DNA from 3 places in the Paenibacillus sp. FSL R10-2788 genome. Region 3 is predicted to be linked to each of the others. Evidence: riboswitches for the same ligand, from Rfam matches in the RefSeq annotation. Region 3 holds a riboswitch; each other region holds the start of a gene.
The links. A riboswitch is a leader RNA that binds a small molecule or an ion and turns the genes downstream of it on or off. The one in region 3 is predicted to bind thiamine pyrophosphate.

Region 1 (4,321 bases), 2.4 Mb from region 3:
GCAATCGAACGTACAGGGATTTTCTCGCCGCGTGCCATAAGTACCTGAGGCTGATAACTGAGCGCTAGATCAATTTGATTCGCTGCAACAAGCTTTAGGGAATCATTGCTGTCTGCAGGCATTTTGATCTCGACATCCAAACCTTCCTCTTGGAAAAAACCTTGCTGTTGCGCAGCGTATAGAAAGGAATGAACGGCATTGGGATACCAATCAAGCATAATCGTCAGCTTGTGTGACTGCTTATTTTCGGTATTGGAGGGATCGGTTTGGGAGTTGTTATTTATCTTGTCTGCCTTCCCGCAGCTGCTTAAGAGCAAAAGTGTGCATACTAGAAATACAGAAATAAGTCCTCGTTGTGGGGATTTTAAATGATTCATTGGTTTGATCCTCTTTTCTTTAAAAATAATTGTTCGAGTAAAGCTATCGCCAGAAAAAGCACCACACCAAGCGCGGACAGCAGAAATACAGCCGCGAACATTTCATCGCTCTGCATATTTCCGGCCATTCTGCGGCTGAAGTAACCGAGTCCTTTACTGCCGCCGAGCCATTCCCCGATAGTAGCTCCGATGACGCAGTATACAATGGACAGCTTTAAGCCAGAGAAAAAAGCAGGCAACGCCAGTGGAATTTGGGTTTTGACAAGCAGCTGCCAGCGGTTTGCACCAAATGTTAATAATAAGTCCTTGTAAGTCTGGCCACTTGTACGAAGTCCATCATATGTACTCACTACGACTGGAAAAAAAGCCGTCAAAAACACCACAGCCACTTTGCTCCACAGCGAATATCCGAACCACATAATAAAAATGGGGGATAGCGCAATTAATGGGATCGTCTGGCTAATGATAAGAAAGGGATAGATGGCCTTTTCTATGGGGCGATACAGGAACATTCCAGTGCCCAGCAATACACCACAAATAACAGAAAGGACAAAACCCACCAGTATCTCCTGTAACGTTGCCAATAAATGCTGTCCGAATAATAATTGCCTGTGCTCGATCAATGCGAAGCCAATAGATGAAGGTGCAGGGAGAATAAAGGCTGGAATCATGTGAAGGCGAACAGCTGACTCCCAGATTACAAGAATGAGCAGTACCAGAAGAACGAAGGGACCATAATTGTCTAGATGTTTTTTAAAAGGTAAAGGTTGCATGCAATCTTCGCTCCAACTCTTCCCGTAGTGCTATAAACCGGGGTTCATAGTTCATCTTATAATGTCTTGGCCTTGGTAGATCCACAACGATCTCCTGTAATTCGCTGTGCGCACCGCCAGATAATAAATAAATCCGGTCACTGAGCAATAGTGCTTCTTCCAGATCATGAGTGATGAGCATAATCGTCTGATTCAATTCACCCCATAACTCCAACAGCCAACGGTGTATCTCGCGTTTGGTCATGGCATCGAGAGCGCCAAAGGGCTCATCCAGCAGCATAAGACCACTTCCGCCTCCAGCCACTAAGGTGCGCAGAAATGCGACTCGCTGTTTCATTCCACCCGAAAGTTCATGGGGATAAGCGTTCTCTACATCTGCTAAGCCGAAGCGGGTCAACATTTCCCGAATCTGAGTGATCGTTTCTTGTTTATTGAATCTGGGCTTGATCTCCCAAGGCAAAAGGCAGTTGTCGAGCACTGTCCTCCAAGGCAGCAATAAATCCTGCTGAGGCATATAAGCGATCTGGCCTAAACGACTAGCGGTTGACGGGTGCGTAGAGAGTTTTATTTTTCCGTGAGTAGGTTCGAGTAAACCGGCAATCGTTTTGAAAAATGTACTTTTCCCGCATCCGCTAGCACCTACTACGGAGACGAATTCCCCTTGCCTGATATCCATGGATAGATCTGCGAATACAGGGGGTTGCTCAGATTCCGGAAAAGAGTAGGTTAGGCCTTGAATAGATAAAATGGTCGTGATGATCTAACCTCCTAAAATTTTTGTGGAGCGCCTAAACAAATAAAGACCCATCCATTTCCAGAGGAAATGAATGGGTCAAAAAGTTCATTCTGCATAATAACACTTAACATGCTTGATGAAAATTCTGCTCCACTTCCCTCCGCTGGTATGATCCAGATCAGGTTCCAAGGGTCCGGAGCTTGAAGCTCCGTCTCAGTCGGCCGACTCCCCTAGTGAAATAACAGGTCCATATTAATTTGTTAATAAATATACCATATCTTTCTGAGAAGTAAAGAGAGAAAGAAGTGAAGGATTAATCCAAGATTGGGTAAGATATAGGTAGGAATCTAGTTAATATTATAATTCCGATGTATATAATCGGAAAAAAGTATTGACGATCATGTGATGGCAGTGTACTATTCAATTTACCGGAAAAAAACCGGATAGAGAGAGGGGATTTAATAATGAAAAAATGGAGTTTAACTATTATATTGGCGTTAACCGTGGTCCTTGTAGCGGCTTGCGGCAATAATTCGAATACCAATACGGCTGCTGAACCAACAGCTGGAACGAATGGTGGAACAGCATCTTCAGCGCAAAACAGTTTGGAGGCTGTGAAGGCCAGCGGCAAATTGCGGATAGGTACAGAAGGGACTTATGCACCTTTTACTTATCATGACACTGCGGGGAAATTGACTGGTTTTGACGTGGAAATTGCTGAAGAAGTAGCCAAACGTTTAGGTGTCAAAGCTGAATTTTTTGAAACTCAGTGGGATGGTATTTTTGCTGGGATGGATGCGAAACGGTTTGATGTCATTTTCAATGAAGTTTCCATTAACGAAGATCGCAAAGTGAAATATGATTTCTCTGAACCCTATATCGTATCCAAAGCAGTATTGATCGTGAGCGAAGACAATGAGGATATTAAGACCTTTGCCGATCTTAAAGGTAAAAAAGCCGGACAATCCCTGACAAGTAATTTATCCGATATCGCTCGTGAGAACGGTGCTGAAATCGTAGCTACAGATGGTTTCAATCAAGCGATGGACCTGCTGACTTCGGGACGTATTGATGCAACTGTGAATGATGGCTTGTCTTATCTGGATCTAAAAAAACAAAAACCAGATGCAAAAATTAAAGTGGTTGATGAGATTCCTGAAGGATCACAAAGTGCCGCGGTATTCCTGAAAGGTAATGATGAGCTGGTGAAAGCGGTCAGTGATGCGATTACAGAGATGAAGAGTGATGGAACGTACTTGAAAATTTCCGAGAAATACTTTGGAGCTGACGTTTCAAAATAATACAAGGCTAGCAAGGCTAATTAAGCCTGGAAGCTAAAAAGGATGTCTGAATAATGGATGACCGCAAAATACAAATTTTCTTAGACACACTGCTACCCCTGCTAAAAGCCGGGGTGGCTTTTACCATTCCGTTGGCGCTACTTTCCTTTGTGCTTGGATTGATTTTGGCGATCCTAACCGCGCTGGCACGTCTTTCTCCGTGGGTAATTCCGAAGCTAATCGCCCGTTTTTATGTGTGGGTTATTCGAGGAACCCCATTGTTAGTGCAGCTATTTATTATATTTTATGGTTTGCCGGCTGTTGGTATTGTACTCGACCCCTTCATTGCCGCCACCATTGGATTTACTCTTAGCGTAGGGGCTTATTCATCGGAAATCGTACGCGCTGCTATCCTGTCGATACATAAAGGCCAATGGGAAGCTGCCTTCTCAGTCGGGATGACTCGTGGGCAGGCTCTGCGCCGCGTAATTCTGCCACAAGCTGCGCGCGTTTCTGTACCGCCGTTATCCAATTCCTTTATTAGCTTGGTTAAAGATACTTCGCTTGCAGCGATCATCACCTATACGGAGATGTTTAGAACCGCACAGCAGGTAGCCTCTACCACTTATGAGCCTCTGCTGGTATACTCCGAAGCAGGATTGTTTTATTTAGTGTTCTGTTCTGTGCTGTCGGCGCTGCAAAATTACTTGGAGAAACGACTCGATCGTTACTCTGCGACCTAAAGGAGAGATACTTGTGATTGAAATCATTAATTTGCATAAATCCTTCGGCGCACTCCAAGTGTTAAAGGGTATTGATCTGAAAATGGAGCATGGAAAGGTACTTGTCATTATTGGGCCATCTGGCTCCGGGAAGACTACACTGCTGCGCTGTTTTAATCTGTTGGAAATCCCGGATCAAGGCAGCCTGTCGCTCAGTGATATCACCATCAATTTTACAGATCATAAGAAAATTCCTCAGAATTCCGTATTGGCCCTTCGTCAGAAAACAGGGATGGTCTTTCAATCGTATAATTTATTTCCGCATATGACTGCGCTTGGCAATGTGATGGAGGGACAGGTAACTGTCTTGAAACGATCCAAGGAAGAAGCGCGCAAGCGGGGGCTTCAGCTGCTGGCTAAGGTGGGTTTGGCA
Region 2 (4,321 bases), 5.7 Mb from region 3:
TTTGAACCGATCAAAATCTAGAATTGCAGACAATTGGCTATCTTGAAATAAAAGATTATCAACCCATAAATCACGATGTGCCCATCCAGCTTCAAGTCCTTCGAATATTTCCGGATCTATTTCTTCAGTCGCTCTTAGTTGTATCTCTAGGTCAGTGATAAGTGAGGTTTTACCCATTTCCTTTGATTGTTGTAGGAGTACATTCCAATGTTCTAAACGTTCCTCAGGGCTTTGTGGAATAAATTGTGGGGTTCTTTTCAAACTAATGGTCCCATCATTTAATAAACGATGCATTTTACCTGTGGCACGACCCAAATCAAACATTTGATGGATATTAATCTTACCCGGCTCTATGACACGGCCTTCACAATATTCCATTGCCATAAACGTTTCTCCCTGATCTGATTCCAGTAAAACATTATTGTTATAAGCCAACAATCCGGGACATGGGAGCCCCTGTAGATACAATCTTTTCTGTTGAGAAAAGGCAAAGTTCAGCTCTTCTGGGTTATACAATTTATATCTTTTTTTGTTGTATTGTTTAAGTAGAAATTGCCCTGAATCCGTTGTGATTTTCCATTTAAGATTTAACCAGCCACGTTTTATTGGGGTAGCATGAAGGACTTTCAATCCAAAAAAATGATAGAAACTATTACTTAAATCCTCTAAAATGGCTTCCTCTGAACGAATCGCTTCCATTTCATCAACTCCTATCTATTCAAAGTATAAAAGAAGAAGCCGCCAATGACGACTTCTTTTAGATATTTCTTTTTAGCAGAAAAAGTTATCTATAAATGAGGCTCCCGCCTTGGAGAAACTCTTCTGCCTTCTCTTGCATTCCTGATTCAATTCTCGTCGAATTACGGATATTATGAGAGATCTTCATACTGCAAAATTTCGGCCCGCACATGGAACAAAAATGAGCTGTTTTAGCGCCTTCCGCAGGCAATGTCTCATCATGATATTCTAGCGCTCGCTCAGGATCTAACGATAAATGAAATTGATCACGCCAACGAAATTCAAAACGGGCTTTCGAAAGAGCGTTATCCCGGTCTTGTGCTCCTTTATGCCCTTTCGCCAAATCTGCGGCATGTGCCGCTATTTTATAAGTAATGACCCCTACACGTACATCTTCCTTATTAGGCAGGCCAAGATGCTCCTTCGGAGTTACGTAACATAACATTGCTGTACCGAACCAACCAATCATCGCTGCACCTATAGCAGAGGTAATATGATCATACCCCGGCGCAATATCTGTAGTCAGTGGACCTAACGTATAAAAAGGGGCTTCGTTGCAAGTTTCAAGTTGCTTATCCATATTCTCTTTAATCAAGTGCATCGGCACATGTCCTGGACCCTCTACCATCACCTGTACATCATGACTCCAAGCCATAGCTGTTAATTCACCTAACGTCTCTAACTCGGCAAATTGTGCTTCATCATTCGCATCAGCAATCGAACCCGGACGTAATCCATCGCCTAGGGAAAAAGAAACATCGTACAGCTTCATGATTTCACATATCTCTTCAAAATGTGTATATAAAAAGTTCTCTTGATGATGCGCAAGACACCATGCCGCCATAATGGAGCCACCTCTTGAAACAATACCTGTCATACGTTGTGCCGTCAACGGGATATAACGAAGCAGAACTCCCGCATGAATGGTAAAATAGTCCACCCCTTGCTCCGCTTGCTCAATGAGCGTATCACGGTATACTTCCCACGTTAAATCTTCCGCTTTCCCATTCACTTTTTCCAAAGCTTGATAAATAGGCACCGTTCCAATAGGAACAGGAGAATTACGGATGATCCACTCGCGTGTCGTATGGATGTTTTTACCTGTGGAGAGATCCATTATATTGTCTGCACCCCAGCGGGTAGCCCATCTCATTTTCTCCACCTCTTCCTCTATGGATGAGGATACTGCGGAGTTTCCAATATTGGCATTGATCTTTACCAAAAAATTACGCCCAATAATCATTGGTTCACTCTCTGGATGATTGATATTCGCTGGAATGATGGCGCGGCCGCGGGCTACTTCATCTCTTACAAATTCCGGTGTCACATTCTCACGAATCGCAACGTATTCCATTTCCGAAGTAATAATCCCTTTGCGTGCATAATGCATTTGAGAGACATTACGCCCCTTTTTCGCTCGCAAAGGTTTTCTATGGAGCGCTGGAAACACTTCCGCCACAGCTTTTCCCGTTGCATTCCCGTTATCTTCAGGCTTCACGGTTCTTCCTTCGTACGCTTCCACATCCCCTCGTTCCTCAATCCAGCTTAGACGATTGGGCTCTAACCCCTGACGAATATCAGTATGAATATTAGCATCCGTGTAAGCCCCACTTGTGTCATAGACATGAATTGGGGAATTCTCCTCTTCGCCGTCTATGCCCGCAGTTGGACTAAGTGAGATCTCCCGCATAGGCACCTGAATATCAGGCCGTGAACCCTTTACATACACTTTTTGACTTGCTGGAAAAGCTGATAAATTGATTGGATCGTTGTTCAATTCGCTTGTCATCTCAATTCCTCCTATAAGGTGATTTGATCAAGCGGAGACGGTCTACTCCCCACACATAGAAAAGGCCACATCTGTATAAGATGAGGCCTTAGAGTAGACAAATAGAAATAGAGCTCCATTTCCTCCGCTGGCATTATCCAGATCAGGTTTGACGGTCGATAGTTATAACTATCCTCTCAGCCTGGTCCCACCAAGCTCCCGTAACTATATAATTGCTACTTCAAAGTATAACCGAAAAGAGAGAATTATCCAAATCTACTCAAATGTGAGATCAACGTGTACGTTAGTATAACACCAGTACCCCAAATCCTTCCAGAAGCACCTCGCCCGACAATGTTGTGCCGCTCAGTAAATCTGTTTTGGTCTCATGAAGATGGATCGTGACAGGAGTCTCACTATAATTAAGCAAAAAAGCATAACTGGAAGAAGCTCCGGTACGGACTTGCAGCTCTACCTCTTCTGGGAGCTCCAGCCAATTTGCTGGCGATTGTAGATCAATTAATTTTATGATCTCAGCCGCTGCCTGTTCGTTAAATACGGCTCCGTAATACCAAACCTCACCCTTGCCGCGACGATTTCTAGTTACCGCCGGTTTTCCTGCATAATAATCAGAGGCGTAAACCGCCATCACTTCAACCGAAGCTTCCTCTATTTTGAGAATATCATTAAAGTCATCTGCTCCTGTAACGACTTCGGTCGCGCCCGACCAGCTAATTGTTGTTGGCTGACGACTGCCCTTAACCATTGTGAATTCTTCAACTGTGATCCCGCATAGATCCTTAGCAGCACCTGGGAAAGGACGCATATAACATTGACCGCGCTCATCCTTATAGCCAGTTCTACAGCCGAAGATCAGTTTGCCGCCTTGTTGAACATATTCATCCAGCAGAGACGCTGTCTCATCTGTCATAATCGCTGGGTGAGGATAGATAAGCACGTCGTACCTTGCAAGCTCCTCCAGCGTTGTTTTTTTGCGCAAATAGAGCACGTCATTAGGGATATGCTTCCGCTGAAGAGCCTTGTACCACTCCTTATTGCTCTTCCACATAAACGGGCCATGCCAAACATCGTATTCTCCATCCCACTCATTGTCATAATCACGAACAATAGCAACGTTAGCCTGATTATGAGTACCGATAAACGCTTGACCTGCTGCTGCCAGCTCCTGACCGATCTGCCCCGCTTCCCGCACTCTCCGGTTAGGCTGATTATGATAGTCATTGATTCCATGCCAATAAATTTCATTGCCCATCGTAGCTGTCCGCCAGCGGAAATATAACACCATATCTGCCCCATGAGCGATCGACTGATAAGTCCATAACCGCATCTGCCCGGGCTTTGGAGAAGGCATATCCATCCGGTTCACCCAGCCACCCGGGCCCGACTGCTGCTCCATAATGCAGAAATTCGGGGATATCGAACGAACAACAGATAACGACAGTCCCCAGCCTCTATCATTCAGCGGATTCCGCTCATTCGGGTCATAAAAAATAGTAGAGAACTGAGGATAGGAATCATAGCTGAAGAAATCCAGCAGTTCATCCGTCATTTCATGGCTATCGAGATGACCGAACAGACCGTTCGTGGTTACCCATTGCTTAGGGGCAAGTTTACGAATGATATCCGCTTGGTTTTTGGCAAAAGAAATTGTATTGTCCGAAATAAACCGCTTTTCATCCAATGCCTGATGAGGATTGGGTTGCTTCGCTACTGGAGTCGGACGTGGAAGATAGACCTGAGACCAGTCACTATAGCTTTGATTCCAAAAAACAGCTCCCCATGCCTCGTTCAAAT
Region 3 (4,321 bases):
GGGATGATCGAAGCGGTTATCGGCACCATCATTATTGGTGCTGTAACCGAAGGAACGGCTATTGCGATGAGCCGGCTCGAAGTTCTATTCGGGATAGGCGCACTCGTGATGCCGCTTATCGCCAGTCCGCTCATTGCTGCCGGAGCGTGGAGATTGGCCTTTCTAATCGTCGCTGCCTTCTCTTTGATTTCTCTTATCCTCTGGGCAAGAGGACACTTCGGTAATCTACAACGCATGCTGGATGAACGTGCCTCTGTCCAAGGAGCAGACAATTCGCATTCCTCAAGCTCACGTTCTAACAAAAAATTTCCGTATAAAGGTAAGCAATGGATTCTGCTAGGGATCTTCATCGTTTTCTTTTTTCTTTATGTAGGCACAGAGATGAGTTTAGTCAACTTTATGCCGGCTATCTTTATTGCCAAGCTAGGGATGACAGAGTCTGCGGCAGCACTGACAGTCACTTTCTTTTGGCTGGCGATGTCTACAGGAAGATTGTTTGCGGGTGTAATTGCCGAAAAAATATCTTATCGCGTGTACATTCTCAGCAGCTGTTTACTAACCTTGTTACTGCTGACACTCTTTCCGTTCACTGACAATCGAATGACTGCTTTCATTGTAATTCTGCTGCTGGGGCTGTTTATGTCCGGTATTTTCTCCATTGCATTGGTTTTCTCCAGCAAAATGCTGCCTGGCACCGAAGAGTCAACACCCAGCATTATGATTGCTTCCGGAGGCGTTGGTGGTGCTTTGCTACCTCTGTTTACGGGCTGGTCTATGGACCATTTAGAAGTGGCACAAACAGCCGGATTACTTGCCACTTTTGCTGCCTTCTTGTTCCTGCTAAGCATTGCCGCATGGAGATTCCAAGCCAGGCAAGCGGTGGAAGGAAAGAGTTCCCGTATTTAGAATAGTATCAACGTTATCCTTTTAGGGTAATGTGATCTATAAGCATATTCTGAGCACAAGGATGGACAATGAATGAATGAGTCTTTAAATGAGTCTTCAACTGAGCCTTTGTTACATACTGCGCTTATGCAGTTTATATTTCCCTTCTCTATAAAAAAGGGCGATTCTAAGCAGCTTATCCAGCAATTACAGGACGACGGATTCACACGTTTTTTTCTGGATAACAAAGAACTGGAAGCTGCCTATTATGGAGAAGGTTACTGTGTTTCCCATGAACGAATGGAGCGCACCTATTTACCGTTTGCCGCACACGTCCTTTTTCCGCGCAGGAAGGATGCCGACTCGTTTCGCCGTTTTTCCAGAGTAAATAATCTCGACTGCATTCTGGAGATTCCGCAGCAATCTATATTTTTCAAAATTCTCTCGACGGATATATTCATATGTCCCTTTCAGCTTGGATTCGTGACGATACGTGTCCAGCTGGAGGGGGATTCGATTCCCTTTAGTATTGCCCTAGAATTCGCGGATCGTTTCCGTGCGCTAGAGAAAACCTTCATACAGGATGACTACACTTATATTCATTGCGGGGAACAGACCTATGAGATGGTAGAGGATTTTGTCTTCCGAAATTTGGTGGATGGACTGGAGCCATATCTGGATCAATCGGATATCAATGGGGCTTATTTTGAGACCCTTCCTTTTTTCGTAGATGAAAGAATGCAGGTACAAGCTTTTTACGGCTTTCAGAATGAAGAAAGTTCTGATGAGATTAGTGTAAATCTACGCTATCGCGCCTCACAGCTTGATGGAATTGATCTGAACGGAAAGCCCTATGCCAGTGCAAGCGATCCAGCGTATATTGCAAACTATTGTCATGAGCATTCCTATAATCGCTGGGGCCCAGACACGTATTATATGATGAATGAGCAGACCTTTTGCTGCATGACCCGCGCTGAACAGGAAATTGCTGTTAGTCTAGCCAACCAGATGTACGGGCAATATTATTACGGATTTTTACTCAATATTTTCCACAAAATCGTTCTGCTAAAGCTTGCCAACATGCACTCCCGACTTCGGATTAATCATGATTATGAGGAAATAGACAATCTAATCTACTCCATTAATAAGTTCTCGGCAAAGTTCTACTTCTTGGAGTTGATTTCCCAGTCGCAGGGCCGGGAGATATTTCTTCAGCTGCGTAAAGTATACGGAAACGACGCTTTGTTCGAGGAAGTGAAAGAAACCTTAAATGACCTGTTTCAGTATCAGGATAAGTTTCAATCCAAGCGACGGGATAATCTGCTGATGATTCTCACTGTATTTACGGTAGTAAGCGGGATTTACGGCATGAATCAGGTCATTGACGATCTGGATGGAAAAATCCAATGGAGTAAAATGATTGGTTATTCCCCCTTTGAATTTCTTGCCCTCTTCGTGATCATGAGCGGGATTCTGATCAGCGTTGTCCTCACGCTAGGGGCGCTGGTTAGTGAGCTTAAACGGCGTCACCGCAAGAAATATAAAGATCTAGACTAGCAAAAAAGAAACTACTGGATTGGAAAAATTCAGGAGTGCACTACTAGACATTCCGAGTACAGCCGTCTATAATACACCGTATGCGAGAAATATAAGATATAAAGTATGGGTACAAAACTTATACTTACTTATATTGCACATAGAAATACCCGTTAACTTCATAGAACCAGGGGTGCTGGAATTGGCCGGCTGAGATTGTATCCCACAAGATACTGACCCTTATACCTGATCTGGATAATGCCAGCGTAGGAATCGCCAATTGGTTCTGGTCCCTGTGACCTTGACTAACCTTGCGCCAAGCCAGCGTCCCGATCACTCGGGGCGCTTTTTTTGTAAGATCACTAAAAGATGTAGAAAAACGTACATACTACACTTTACGGTTCATGTTGTGAAGACGGGATTCTTGTAACCTTAAAGGAGAGAAGAAGACATGCACCTCAAAAAAGCACTTACGTTGTGCCTCACCTGTGTACTCATTCTTGCCATTGCCGGATGCGGCAGCAACAATGGGAATACAGCCGGAAACAAAGCAAATGCTACTGATCCAACTGCAGCGGCTGGCACGGATGCTCCAAAAGAGCTCACCAAAGTTAAAGTCGCACTCGACTGGACACCGAACACGAATCATACCGGTCTATACGTAGCTAAGGATCTTGGTTACTACGCTGAAGAAGGTCTGGACGTCGAAATCGTTCAACCAGGCGCAGCGGGTTCTGATACTATGGTTACTTCTGGCGAAGCCGCATTTGGCATCAGCGCCCAAGAAGGATTAACGCTAGCCCGTCTACAAGGCGTACCCCTTGTCTCGATAGCAGCTATTATTCAGCATAATACATCGGGATTCGCCGCTCCAGTAGATCGCAATATTAAATCACCAAAGGATTTCGAAGGTAAAACCTACGGAGGCTGGGGCTCACCGGCCGAAGAAGCAGCCATGAAGGCCATCATGGATCCTGAAGGTGGCGATGTGAAAAAGGTGAAGCTGATCAGTATCGGTGAAGCTGATTATTTTACCGCCGTCAAACGTGACATTGATTTCGCCTGGATTTTCTACGCTTGGACTGGAGTTGAGGCTGAGTTGCGTGGCCAGCCATTGGATATGCTGTACTTAAAGGATTATGCGCCACAGCTCGATTATTACACGCCTGTGCTGACGACGAGTGAGAAGCAAATTGCAGATCATCCTGAGCTGGTGAAGGCCTTCATGAAAGCCACATCAAAAGGTTATCAATATGCTATTGATCATCCGGAAGAGGCTGCCGGTATGTTATCGAAGGCCGTTCCTGACCTGGACGCCGACCTTGTCCTAGCTAGCCAAAAATGGCTTAGCCCAAAATACAAGGACGATGCTGCCCGCTGGGGCGAGCAAAAAACCGAGGTCTGGCAAAATTACGGCGACTGGATGTATGATCTGAAGTTGCTGGATAAACCGCTGGATGCTGCTAGTGCATTCAGTAATGATTTTTTACCGGCGGAGTAGAGAGCGGACTTCAGAACCAAGAAGGTTGGACGTCACTTGAGGAAGGAGGAACGGAACGGAGCGTAGTGATGTGCTACGTGAGTACCGGACTTCCCAAGTTCGTTCAAGATTCGACGTCGAGTTTGCTTCCTGAATTACTTCATTATCAAAGTTGGCTTTTTGAACTCACCTTATAATTTAAGAGCTCAAAAAGTCGGCTTTCAGAACCAAGAAGGTTGGACGTTACTTGAGGAAGGAGGAACGGAGCGTAGTGATGTGCTACGTGAGTACCGGACTTCCCAAGTTCGTTCAAGATTCGATGTCGAGTTTGCTTCCTGAGTTACTTCGTTATCAAAGTTGGCTTTTTGAACTTACCTTATAATTTAAGAGTTCAAAAAGACGGCTTTCAGAACCAAGAAG

Region 1: linked by a shared signal. The riboswitch ahead of NSQ50_RS12775 (ABC transporter ATP-binding protein) and the one ahead of NSQ50_RS02110 (ABC transporter substrate-binding protein) in region 3 are both predicted to bind thiamine pyrophosphate.
Region 2: linked by a shared signal. The riboswitch ahead of thiC (phosphomethylpyrimidine synthase ThiC) and the one ahead of NSQ50_RS02110 (ABC transporter substrate-binding protein) in region 3 are both predicted to bind thiamine pyrophosphate.

The regions. Positions count from the first base shown of each region.
Region 1 is NZ_JBBOQA010000001.1:2,909,788-2,914,108, forward strand. Features, by position in the region: gene NSQ50_RS12765 (ABC transporter substrate-binding protein) at 1-377, opposite strand, end outside; gene NSQ50_RS12770 (ABC transporter permease) at 374-1,150, opposite strand; gene NSQ50_RS12775 (ABC transporter ATP-binding protein) at 1,131-1,826, opposite strand; TPP riboswitch at 2,025-2,128, opposite strand; gene NSQ50_RS12780 (amino acid ABC transporter substrate-binding protein) at 2,351-3,187, shown strand; gene NSQ50_RS12785 (amino acid ABC transporter permease) at 3,241-3,909, shown strand; gene NSQ50_RS12790 (amino acid ABC transporter ATP-binding protein) at 3,923-4,321, shown strand, end outside.
Region 2 is NZ_JBBOQA010000001.1:6,189,739-6,194,059, forward strand. Features, by position in the region: gene NSQ50_RS27435 (phosphotransferase) at 1-699, opposite strand, end outside; gene thiC (phosphomethylpyrimidine synthase ThiC) at 785-2,527, opposite strand; TPP riboswitch at 2,630-2,739, opposite strand; gene NSQ50_RS27445 (beta-galactosidase) at 2,811-4,321, opposite strand, start outside.
Region 3 is NZ_JBBOQA010000001.1:470,143-474,463, reverse strand. Features, by position in the region: gene NSQ50_RS02120 (MFS transporter) at 1-906, shown strand, start outside; gene NSQ50_RS02115 (hypothetical protein) at 979-2,442, shown strand; TPP riboswitch at 2,601-2,711, shown strand; gene NSQ50_RS02110 (ABC transporter substrate-binding protein) at 2,873-3,922, shown strand.